Regions from separate parts of the Caloramator sp. E03 genome, predicted to be linked through region 2. Evidence: a T-box and tRNA genes for the amino acid it is inferred to sense, from the RefSeq annotation. Region 2 holds a T-box; the other regions hold tRNA genes.
What was found. A T-box is a leader RNA that pairs with one kind of tRNA and senses whether it is charged. The one in region 2 lies ahead of thrS (threonine--tRNA ligase), so its partner is inferred to be a tRNA-Thr.

Region 1 (3,285 bases), 500 kb from region 2:
GGAAGGGACTTACCTACCCCTTTACCAGGATGAACAGGCCCTAATTTAACTTGAATATCACCAATACATTCTTCAAAACCAAGGCATGCATCAATTGCAATTACAAAATGATTTGGATATTTTTTCTTTATATTAATAAGTATCGATTCAAGGTTAATTGCATGAGCGGGATTATCAAGTGTTCCTATTACTGGATAAGGGAAATTGCTTTTTTTAAGAGTAGTTCCAACTAAAGGTCCAAGGCAATCTCCAATGCATTTATCTGTACCTATGCAGACTATAAGAGTTTCTTCTTTTAAAAACTGAGATAAATAGTTAGAAAGAGTTAAAGAAGCATCTTTGTCAAGATAATTTACACGGAGCCCGAGGCTATCTAAGTTTTGATTGCCCAAATAATTCACCCCCATGTTTATATATACAATGGGGGATATTAATTTTATTACAAAAATTAATGAATAAAATCTACAAAAAATAGCATAATATCAGCTATAGGAGGGATATAATGCGTCGAATACTTTTAAGTGGTCTTGTTGTAATAATTACTCTCATTACAGTTATTGCTATGACGACATTTAAAAATTCTTACGTTCCTGAGACTTTAAATAATGAATATGAGCAGGTAGTAAACTATGATTTATCAGAGGGTCCAGGATACATATTTGATGATTTTGGGAAGGAAATAAACATTCCTATTGAGTAGTATTTTTTTTGCAAATCTCTCTTATTTTTTCTTTATCCCAAAGGTTTATTTGCTTGGTATTACTAATAGCACCCATTATGTTTTCTTTAATATTAGGTATTTCATGTCTCATGTCTTTTATAAAATCTTTAAAATATTGACGTTTAGTATTCCCATTTGCAGGACAAGGATTTTTTACAATTTGAAGGTTTAGCTTTTTAATTGCACCGTATATATCTATTTCTTCAACATACACAAAGGGGCGTATAACATAAATGTCCTTTTTATCTAAATGGACAACTGGGGAGAATGTATTTATTCTTCCTTCAAAAAATAATGACATTAAAAAGGTTTCAACAACATCGTCAGAGTGATGAGCATATGCAACTTTGTTGTAACCCATTGCCTTTGCGGCATTATTAAGTGCACCTTTTCGCATATTTGCACAAATAGAGCAAGGGTTTTTTTCCTGCCTAACTTCAAAAATTATCTTTCCAATTTGAGTATCTATTATATTTAAAGGTACATTGATGCCTTTACAAAAGTCAATGAGGGGGGATGGGTTATAGCCATCGAATCCAAGATTTACAGTAATAGCACAAAGATCAAACTTTTGTGGTGAAAACCTTTGATATAGCTTTAAAGCATATAAAAGTAGCATACTGTCTTTACCACCAGATAGACCAACAGCTATTTTATCGTTATCCTGTATCATATTAAAATCTTCAACTGCACGTCTTAACCTTCCAAGTATTTGTTTCAAATTAACACCGCCTTATTTAGTTTATAATAGTTTATGGAACATATATAATTTTATTTATAAAAGATTTACATAAGCATTATATATTAAAAGTTTTACCATGAAAATATACTTTGGTTTATTTTGAAGAGAGTATAATATATAAAGGAGTTAAAAAATGTTGATGTAAGCATAACATAGATTATAAGAGATAATAAAAGAATTATTAAGAATGGTGTATATAAATTAAAATAATAATTATATTTGAGGATTGATTTGTGCTTTGATATTATGTATACTAATTATTGTCGCTAAACGGTGCGGCAAACAAAAAGGGAGCATAGCTCAGCTGGGAGAGCATCTGCCTTACAAGCAGAGGGTCATAGGTTCGAGCCCTATTGTTCCCACCATATATGCCGGCTTAGCTCAATAGGCAGAGCAACTGACTTGTAATCAGTAGGTTATTGGTTCGATTCCGATAGCCGGCTCCATACGAGGAGGGATTCCCGAGTGGCCAAAGGGGGCAGACTGTAAATCTGTTGTCAGTGACTTCGATGGTTCGAATCCATCTCCCTCCACCAAAAGACGCTATATAGCGTCTTTTTTTATGTTTAAAAAATAGAGGGACAGTTACTTACTTTTTATACTTCATAGACAATTTAATGCAAGATAAAAAATTATTAATGGTCTTAAAAGATAATAACCTTTAGGGGATGAGGTTAATTTATTATTTATTTATAAATAATAAGTAACAGGTCATGACTAAAAGTAGCCACAACGACGACATGAAAAAGTTTTAGGCTTGTCAAAGGCAACAGCAGGGACGGTTACTTATTATATTAAATAATAGATAAAATATTTTATGCATGTACCCCTAATTTTGCAGATATTGTGTATAAAATAAGTAACCGTCCCTTGGCTTGTACTTTTTTCCTTTTTTGTAAATGGACATTTTCACACTAACCGTCCTCAAAAATCAAAAATGGAGAAAAATAAGTTTCTAACAATACCGTTGACATATTTAATTTATTATGATACTATTGCTTAGTAAAAATTAATATGTATTAAACTCTTATCAAGAGAGGTGGAGGGACTGGCCCGATGAAACCCGGCAACCTGCAAAAGAAAGGTGCCAATTCCAGCAGGATCTATGTATTCTGGAAGATGAGGGTTCTTGAAAAATAGACCTCTTCTAACAGAAGGGGTTTTTTATTATACATAAAGGAGGAAGAAAAATGGTTAAAAGATTGTTTACCTCAGAATCGGTAACTGAAGGTCATCCAGATAAAATATGCGACCAAATTTCTGATGCGGTACTTGATGCCATATTAGAGCAGGATCCAGAGGCAAGAGTTGCTTGCGAGACAGCTGTAACAACTGGAATGGTTCTTGTTATGGGAGAGATATCAACAAAATGCTATGTTGACATTCCAAGGATTGTTAGAAAGACGATTGAAGAGATAGGTTATACAAGAGCAAAGTATGGATTCGACTGTGATACCTGTGCAGTTATAACATCAATAGACGAACAGTCTGCAGATATTGCTCTTGGAGTTGATAAAGCCCTTGAAGCTAAAAAAGGAGAAATGGATGTTGCTGAAGCAATAGGTGCAGGAGATCAGGGAATGATGTTCGGATTTGCCTGCAACGAGACTCCTGAAATGATGCCTCTTCCAATTGCAATGGCTCATAGACTTTCAAGAAGGCTTGCTGAAGTTAGGAAAAATGGAACATTAGATTATTTAAGACCAGATGGAAAAACTCAGGTTACTGTTGAATATCATGATGATAAACCTGTTAGAATTGACGCAATAGTTGTATCAACACAGCACAGCCCTGAAGTTACAAGAGAACAAATAGAAAGAGA
Region 2 (3,285 bases):
ACGAATTTCTTCGTTAATTAAATATTGTTTACTAATAACATTCACCTCCCAAAATTTTGGAAAAAAGGCATAGAAAAAGCGAATGGACGCACTCCATCCGCATAATATACACATTACAACTGGGCCTGATAACCTTACGAGCCTTGGCTGTAAGGTGAGAAGCGGATGGCTTCTTCTTAACATTGTTACTATACCATATATATTATTCTGTGTCAATAAAATTTTATTAAATATGGCTTATTTTCTTATCTATTTCTTCTTTTATCTTTGCAAGGAAAGCATTAAATTCCATGCTTCCTAAATCTCCATCTTTCCTTGCCCTAACTGATACATTTCCTGCTTCAACTTCTTTATCACCAAGTATTATCATATAAGGTACCTTTTCAAGCTGGGCTTCCCTTATTTTATATCCTATTTTCTCATTTCTAAGGTCAAGTTCAACTCTTATATCAAGTTCTTTTAATTTTTCTTCAAGCTGCTTTGCATATTCGTTTGCCCTATCAGTTACAGGAAGAATCTTAACTTGTACTGGAGCAAGCCATGTTGGGAATGCCCCTGCATATTGCTCTATTAATATTCCTATAAACCTCTCAATACTTCCAAAGATTGTTCTATGAACCATTACAGGCCTATGTTTTTCTCCATCTTCACCTACATAAGTCAAATCAAATCTCTCGGGCATTTGAAAATCAAGCTGTATAGTACCACACTGCCATGTTCTTCCTATGCAGTCCTTGAGGTGAAAATCTATCTTGGGCCCATAAAAAGCTCCATCTCCCTCATTAATCTTATAATCGAGCTTAGCAGCCTCAAGAGCCTCTTTTAATGAGTTTGTTGCATGTTCCCAGTCTTCATCACTTCCCATTGAATTTTCTGGCCTTGTTGAAAGTTCAACGTGATATTCAAATCCAAAAAGTTTATATACATAATCTGTAAGGTTAATAACACCTAAAACTTCATCCTTTATTTGGGATGGCATCATGAATATATGAGCATCATCCTGTGTGAAACATCTAACCCTCATAAGTCCATGGAGTGCACCGGATATCTCATGGCGATGTACAAGCCCAAGCTCTCCCATTCTAAGAGGAAGTTCTCTATAGCTGTGCATAGTATTTTTATACACTAGTATTCCTCCTGGGCAGTTCATAGGTTTTATAGCATAATCCATTTCATCTATCTTTGTAAAGTACATATTTTCTTTATAATGATCCCAATGCCCTGACTGATGCCAAAGTGCCTCATTTAATATTATTGGGGTTTTAATCTCCTTATAACCTCTCTTAGTATGTTCCTTTCTCCAAAAATCTTCAAGCATATTTCTAATTACCATTCCCTTTGGATGGAAGAATGGGAACCCTGGACCTTCCTCATGTATTGAGAACAAATCAAGCTCTTTACCAAGCTTTCTATGATCCCTCTTTTTAGCCTCTTCAAGCATTTTTAAATATTCATCAAGCTCACTCTTTTTTGTAAATGCCGTACCATAAACTCTCTGGAGCATCTTGTTTTTCTCATTTCCTCTCCAGTAAGCCCCTGCAACAGATAAAAGTTTAACAGCCTTAACCTTACCTGTTGATGGTACGTGGGGACCAGCACAAAGATCCACAAATTCACCCTGTTTATAGAAAGATATTACAGCATCCTCTGGAAGATCATTAATAAGCTCAACCTTATAAGACTCACCCTTTTCTTCCATAAACTTTATAGCTTCCTGTCTTGGAAGTTCAAATCTTTCAAGATTTAAATCCTCTTTTATTATTTTTTCCATTTCCTTTTCTATAGTTTCAAGCATTTCAGGAGTTATTGAAAAATCCGCATCAAAATCATAGTAAAACCCTGTATCTATTGCAGGACCTATTGCAAGTTTAACATTTGGATAGAGCCTTTTAACAGCCTGAGCAAGTATATGGGATGCAGTATGTCTAAGTGCCCATCTTCCATCTTCATCTTCAAAAGTTAAAACTTCAATATTACAATCACTATCTATTTGCGCCATAAGATCTTTAACTTCTCCATTGATTTTTATAGCTAATGCCGCCTTATAAAGTCCCATTCCTATTTTCTTTACAACTTCTTCAGCCTTAATAGGGCCTTCAAATTCAAGTACTTTTCCGTCCTTTAAAGTAATTTTTATCATACCTTTTCTCCTTTCATACAAAAAATAAAAAACCCGTCCACTAAGGGACGGGAAATATTCCCGCGGTTCCACCCAAATTGGCAAAGCCCACTTTATGCATTAACGCTGCGAACGCCTATCCTTACTTAATTCAGGATGGAGCTTCTGGGTGGTTTTCAATCCACTATGTTAAGGAAACCTTTCAGCCTTTGGGCTTCCCTCTCTAATAACAATCGTGAATTTACTCGTCCCAGTCATCGCTTCTTACACCTTTGGAATATATTTTATAATTATTTAAAACTTTTGTCAACCTTATTTTATAATTCGGGTTTTTGAGTCTTTGCTGGTATTTTTAAATTCTTACAGAGTTCACAGCCAGAGCAAATAGTTATCTTATCTAAAAATATGCTCTTTATAGTTTCCATTGTTTCTTCACATTGCGCATTTTCAATTCCGTGTATGATTATTTTTTTAGGGGAACAAGTTATAAGAGCACTAATTAGCATATCATGTTTATTTATTTCACCTTTTATATTGTCAATATCAAAATCTTCAAAAAACTCTTTAGTTATGCTGTTTCCATTTTCATCTTTTATTGTATATTCTCCTTTTTCATTTATAATTATGTTTATTAAATCATATCTACTTTCTTGTATTTCAACAAAATATTTCAAAAGCTTGATAAACTCACTATATTCTTTTTCAAGTACATATTCCTCAACAACGCCATCAATAATACTTATTATCTCTGAGTTCATTTCCTTTAATCTAAAAGTTATAAATCCATCAAGTATTATCTCATTGCTTTCTTGTAAAAATTCTTCAATCTTTTTTATCATGTTGTTTTTTCTATTTATAGTAGTTAATATGTTCTCTGCATCAAAAATCCCAAATCCCATAATAACAGAACTACATCGTTTTTTTATTTCAGTCAAGTCTTCACCAGATAGATAGCTATATCGCTCCTTTAAAATTTTATCCATTAAAGACAACTCATATTCTTGGCATATAAAATCGTATATTATATTTGAAGCATAAAGATAAAACATATCTCGGTAATCTTCGAATAACTTTATGTCATTCTCAGTATCCCTGAGTATACATTTTATATTATGCATATTACCTACATCATTTTCAACGATTGCAATATTCATTCCTTTATCCTT
Region 3 (3,285 bases), 650 kb from region 2:
TGAGGCTGAAGATAAAGATAAAAGCCTTTCCTTTAATCAAGTTATATTTGATTTTTTTTCAAAAATACAGCTGCCAATATATTATGACTTTTTAGTGGGACATGAAAAAAGAAAAATTACAATACCGTTAAATGTAAAGGTGAGGATAGAAAATAATAAACTATATTTTATGGAGGATGGTGTAAGCAATGAATAATTTTTTAGAAAAAGCTAAAAACGTATATGATATGATGGTTACAATAAGAAGAAGCCTTCATAAGTATCCTGAAATTGATAATAAGCTTTATAAGACTACAGAGCTTGTTGAGTCTTATTTAAAAGAACTTGGTATTAAATATACAAAATACGATAATAATGGTATTATAGCTGATATTGGTTCCAAAAAGAATAAAATAGTAGCTTTGAGAGCAGATATGGATGCCTTAGAGGTTGTTGATTTAAAAGATGTACCTTATAAATCACAAATTGAAGGATATATGCATGCCTGTGGTCATGATGGGCATACTGCAATTCAAATAGGTGCTGCAGCAATATTAAAAGAAATAGAAAAAGAACTTGATGGTACAGTTAGGCTAATATTTCAGCCAGCTGAAGAGACTTATGGAGGAGCAAAGGAAATGATAGAATATGGTTGCTTAGATAAAGTTAAAGCCATAATTGCTCTTCATGTAGATGAAACTATGAGCTTAGGTAAAATAGGAGTAAAAAAGGGAGTAGTATGTGCAGCTTCAAATCCTTTTACAATAAACGTTAGGGGAAAGGGATCCCATGGAGCTCACCCTGAAGATGGAGTTGATAGTATATATATAGCTGCAAAAATAATTGATAATCTTCAAGGTATTGTTTCAAGGGAAATTGCAGCAGTTGACAATGCTATTATAACAATAGGAAAAATTAATGGAGGTACTGCACTTAATGCTATAAGTTCAAGTGTAGTTATGGAGGGTATAATAAGAACTCTTGGAAAAGATTTAAGAGATTATTGTGTAGGAAGAGTTAAAGAGATTGTTGAAAATACTGCAAAATTGTATAGGGGGAAAGCAAGCTTTGAATATATTGAAGGTTATCCATCATTTCAAAATGATAATGAGCTGTTTAATTTATTTAAGGATATTATAGAGAAAGATAAAATTGCTGAGTTTATCGAAATTGAAAAGCCTTCTATGGGAGTAGAAGATTTTGCTTATTATGCACAAATAATTCCCGCTTTATATTACAGATTAGGATGTAGGAATGAAGAAAAGGGTATTATAAATCCAGCTCATGGAAGCTATTTTGATATCGATGAAAGTTGTATGATAGTCGGATGTGCAGCACAGGCAGCTTTTGCATATAAGTTCTTAAAAGAATAAAATACTGTATACAGTTATGCAGGAATAATCTTCTATAAATGAAATAAATATGTTGACTTAGCTATATATTTTTTGTAATATAAATTTAAACTCAAAGGGAAGATTTGCCTTATGCCGCTTCTACGATAGTAGAAGCTATTTTTTTATTTAAAACAAGGCATAAAAAAAGTGCAAGGTTTTCTTGCACTTTGGTGGAGGGAGATGGATTCGAACCATCGAAGTCACTGACAACAGATTTACAGTCTGCCCCCTTTGGCCGCTCGGGAATCCCTCCTCGTATGGAGCCGGCTATCGGAATCGAACCAATAACCTACTGATTACAAGTCAGTTGCTCTACCGATTGAGCTAAGCCGGCGTATTATGAAATGGTGGGCCTTCAGGGATTCGAACCCCGGACCGACCGGTTATGAGCCGGTTGCTCTAGCCAGCTGAGCTAAAGGCCCTCTCGGATATTTCTTATTATAAAATATAGCTGCGCGTATGTCAATATATATTTTTAATAAATATATATCATAATATATATTATCATAAATGATAAATAAACAGGTAATAAATTACAAACATTATAAATATACTTTATTATAACATTTGTAAGGAGTATCTTATGCCATCAAATCTACAATCTAATAATAAAATAAATTATGATGAATATAGCAAAGTAAAAAAAATTTTAAAGCACTATGCAATAGAACCTGAAAGTATAGAAAAAATTAGAAACGTATACAAAATTAAATTCAATAATAAAAGTTATTGTTTAAAGAAAGTAAGGCATAGCAATAAAAAAGTTATAAAAAATTATCATTTAATTAAATATCTTAATAATAATGGATTTAATAATATAGCATCATTTATACTTACATCAGATGGCAAAGAATATGTTAAAACAAAAAAATCAATATATTACGTGACAGAATGGATTGAAGGTAGAGAATGCAATATATATGATATAGATGAGCTTAAAATGGCTATTAAATTGCTTGCTGAGTTCCATTTAAAATCAAAAGGTTTTTATTATAAAGAAATAAAAATAGAAAACAAGATAAAAAATTGGCCTTTAGAACTTAGAAAAAGAAAGCAAGATCTTTTAAAATTTAAAAAGATAATTGAAGATAAAAAAGTAAAAAGCATATTTGATATTCAATATTTTAATGCTATTGATGGAGCAATTAAATATATGGATATTTCAATTAAAATGCTTGATGAATCTAAATATTATGATTTACTTAAAAGAGCAAAGTACGAGAAAAGTATATGCCATGATAGTTTTTATTATCAAAATATTATAATAGATGATATTGGAAATGTATATTTAATTGATTTTGATAGTATAACCTATGATATTTGTGTTTACGATGTTGCAAAATTTATAAGAAGAATAATGCATAAAAGAATTTACTCATGGGATTTTAATAAAGCTCAAGAATTAATATTAGAATATTCAAAAGTAAATCCATTATCTTTGGAAGAATATGAAATAATGCTTGCCTTTATAATTTTTCCTCATAAGTTTTGGAAGTTAGGAATTAAAAGATATCATAAACATAAAAAGTGGGAAGATGAAAAATATTTAAAAAAGCTAAATCGAATTTTAAGATATATTGATATGCAGGATAAATTTATAGAGGACTTTATAAATTATTATGGTTTAAATAAATAAAAAAAGCAACTTTGAAAGTTGCTTTTGGTGGCCAGAGCCGGAATCGAACCAGCGACACGAGGATTTTCAGTCCACTGCTCTACCGACTGAGCTATCTGGCCGTATTAATTTAATGGTGGGCCTTCAGGGATTCGAACCCCGGACCGACCGGTTATGAGCCGGTTGCTCTAGCCAGCTGAGCTAAAGACCCAAGTGGTGACCCCTACGGGATTCGAACCCATGTTACCGCCGTGAAAGGGCGATGTCTTAACCACTTGACCAAGGGGCCACATTGTT

Region 1: it encodes a tRNA-Thr, which carries the amino acid that the T-box ahead of thrS (threonine--tRNA ligase) is inferred to sense. The anticodon was not compared.
Region 3: it encodes a tRNA-Thr, which carries the amino acid that the T-box ahead of thrS (threonine--tRNA ligase) is inferred to sense. The anticodon was not compared.

What each region holds. Positions count from the first base shown of each region.
Region 1 covers NZ_CP040093.1:1,287,662-1,290,946, reverse strand. Annotated here, with positions in the region: gene yyaC (spore protease YyaC) at 1-392, opposite strand, end outside; gene FDN13_RS06415 (hypothetical protein) at 503-700, shown strand; gene FDN13_RS06410 (ATP-binding protein) at 690-1,442, opposite strand; tRNA gene FDN13_RS06405 (tRNA-Val) at 1,753-1,828, shown strand; tRNA gene FDN13_RS06400 (tRNA-Thr) at 1,834-1,909, shown strand; tRNA gene FDN13_RS06395 (tRNA-Tyr) at 1,915-1,999, shown strand; SAM riboswitch class I at 2,488-2,589, shown strand; gene metK (methionine adenosyltransferase) at 2,654-3,285, shown strand, end outside.
Region 2 covers NZ_CP040093.1:785,572-788,856, forward strand. Annotated here, with positions in the region: gene infC (translation initiation factor IF-3) at 1-45, opposite strand, end outside; ribosomal protein L20 leader region at 65-184, opposite strand; gene thrS (threonine--tRNA ligase) at 227-2,140, opposite strand; T-box leader at 2,181-2,386, opposite strand; gene ytxC (putative sporulation protein YtxC) at 2,437-3,285, opposite strand, start outside.
Region 3 covers NZ_CP040093.1:130,622-133,906, reverse strand. Annotated here, with positions in the region: gene FDN13_RS00690 (S66 peptidase family protein) at 1-196, shown strand, start outside; gene FDN13_RS00685 (M20 metallopeptidase family protein) at 189-1,352, shown strand; tRNA gene FDN13_RS00680 (tRNA-Tyr) at 1,542-1,626, opposite strand; tRNA gene FDN13_RS00675 (tRNA-Thr) at 1,632-1,707, opposite strand; tRNA gene FDN13_RS00670 (tRNA-Ile) at 1,719-1,795, opposite strand; gene FDN13_RS00665 (CotS family spore coat protein) at 1,957-3,009, shown strand; tRNA gene FDN13_RS00660 (tRNA-Phe) at 3,035-3,110, opposite strand; tRNA gene FDN13_RS00655 (tRNA-Ile) at 3,123-3,199, opposite strand; tRNA gene FDN13_RS00650 (tRNA-Glu) at 3,203-3,277, opposite strand.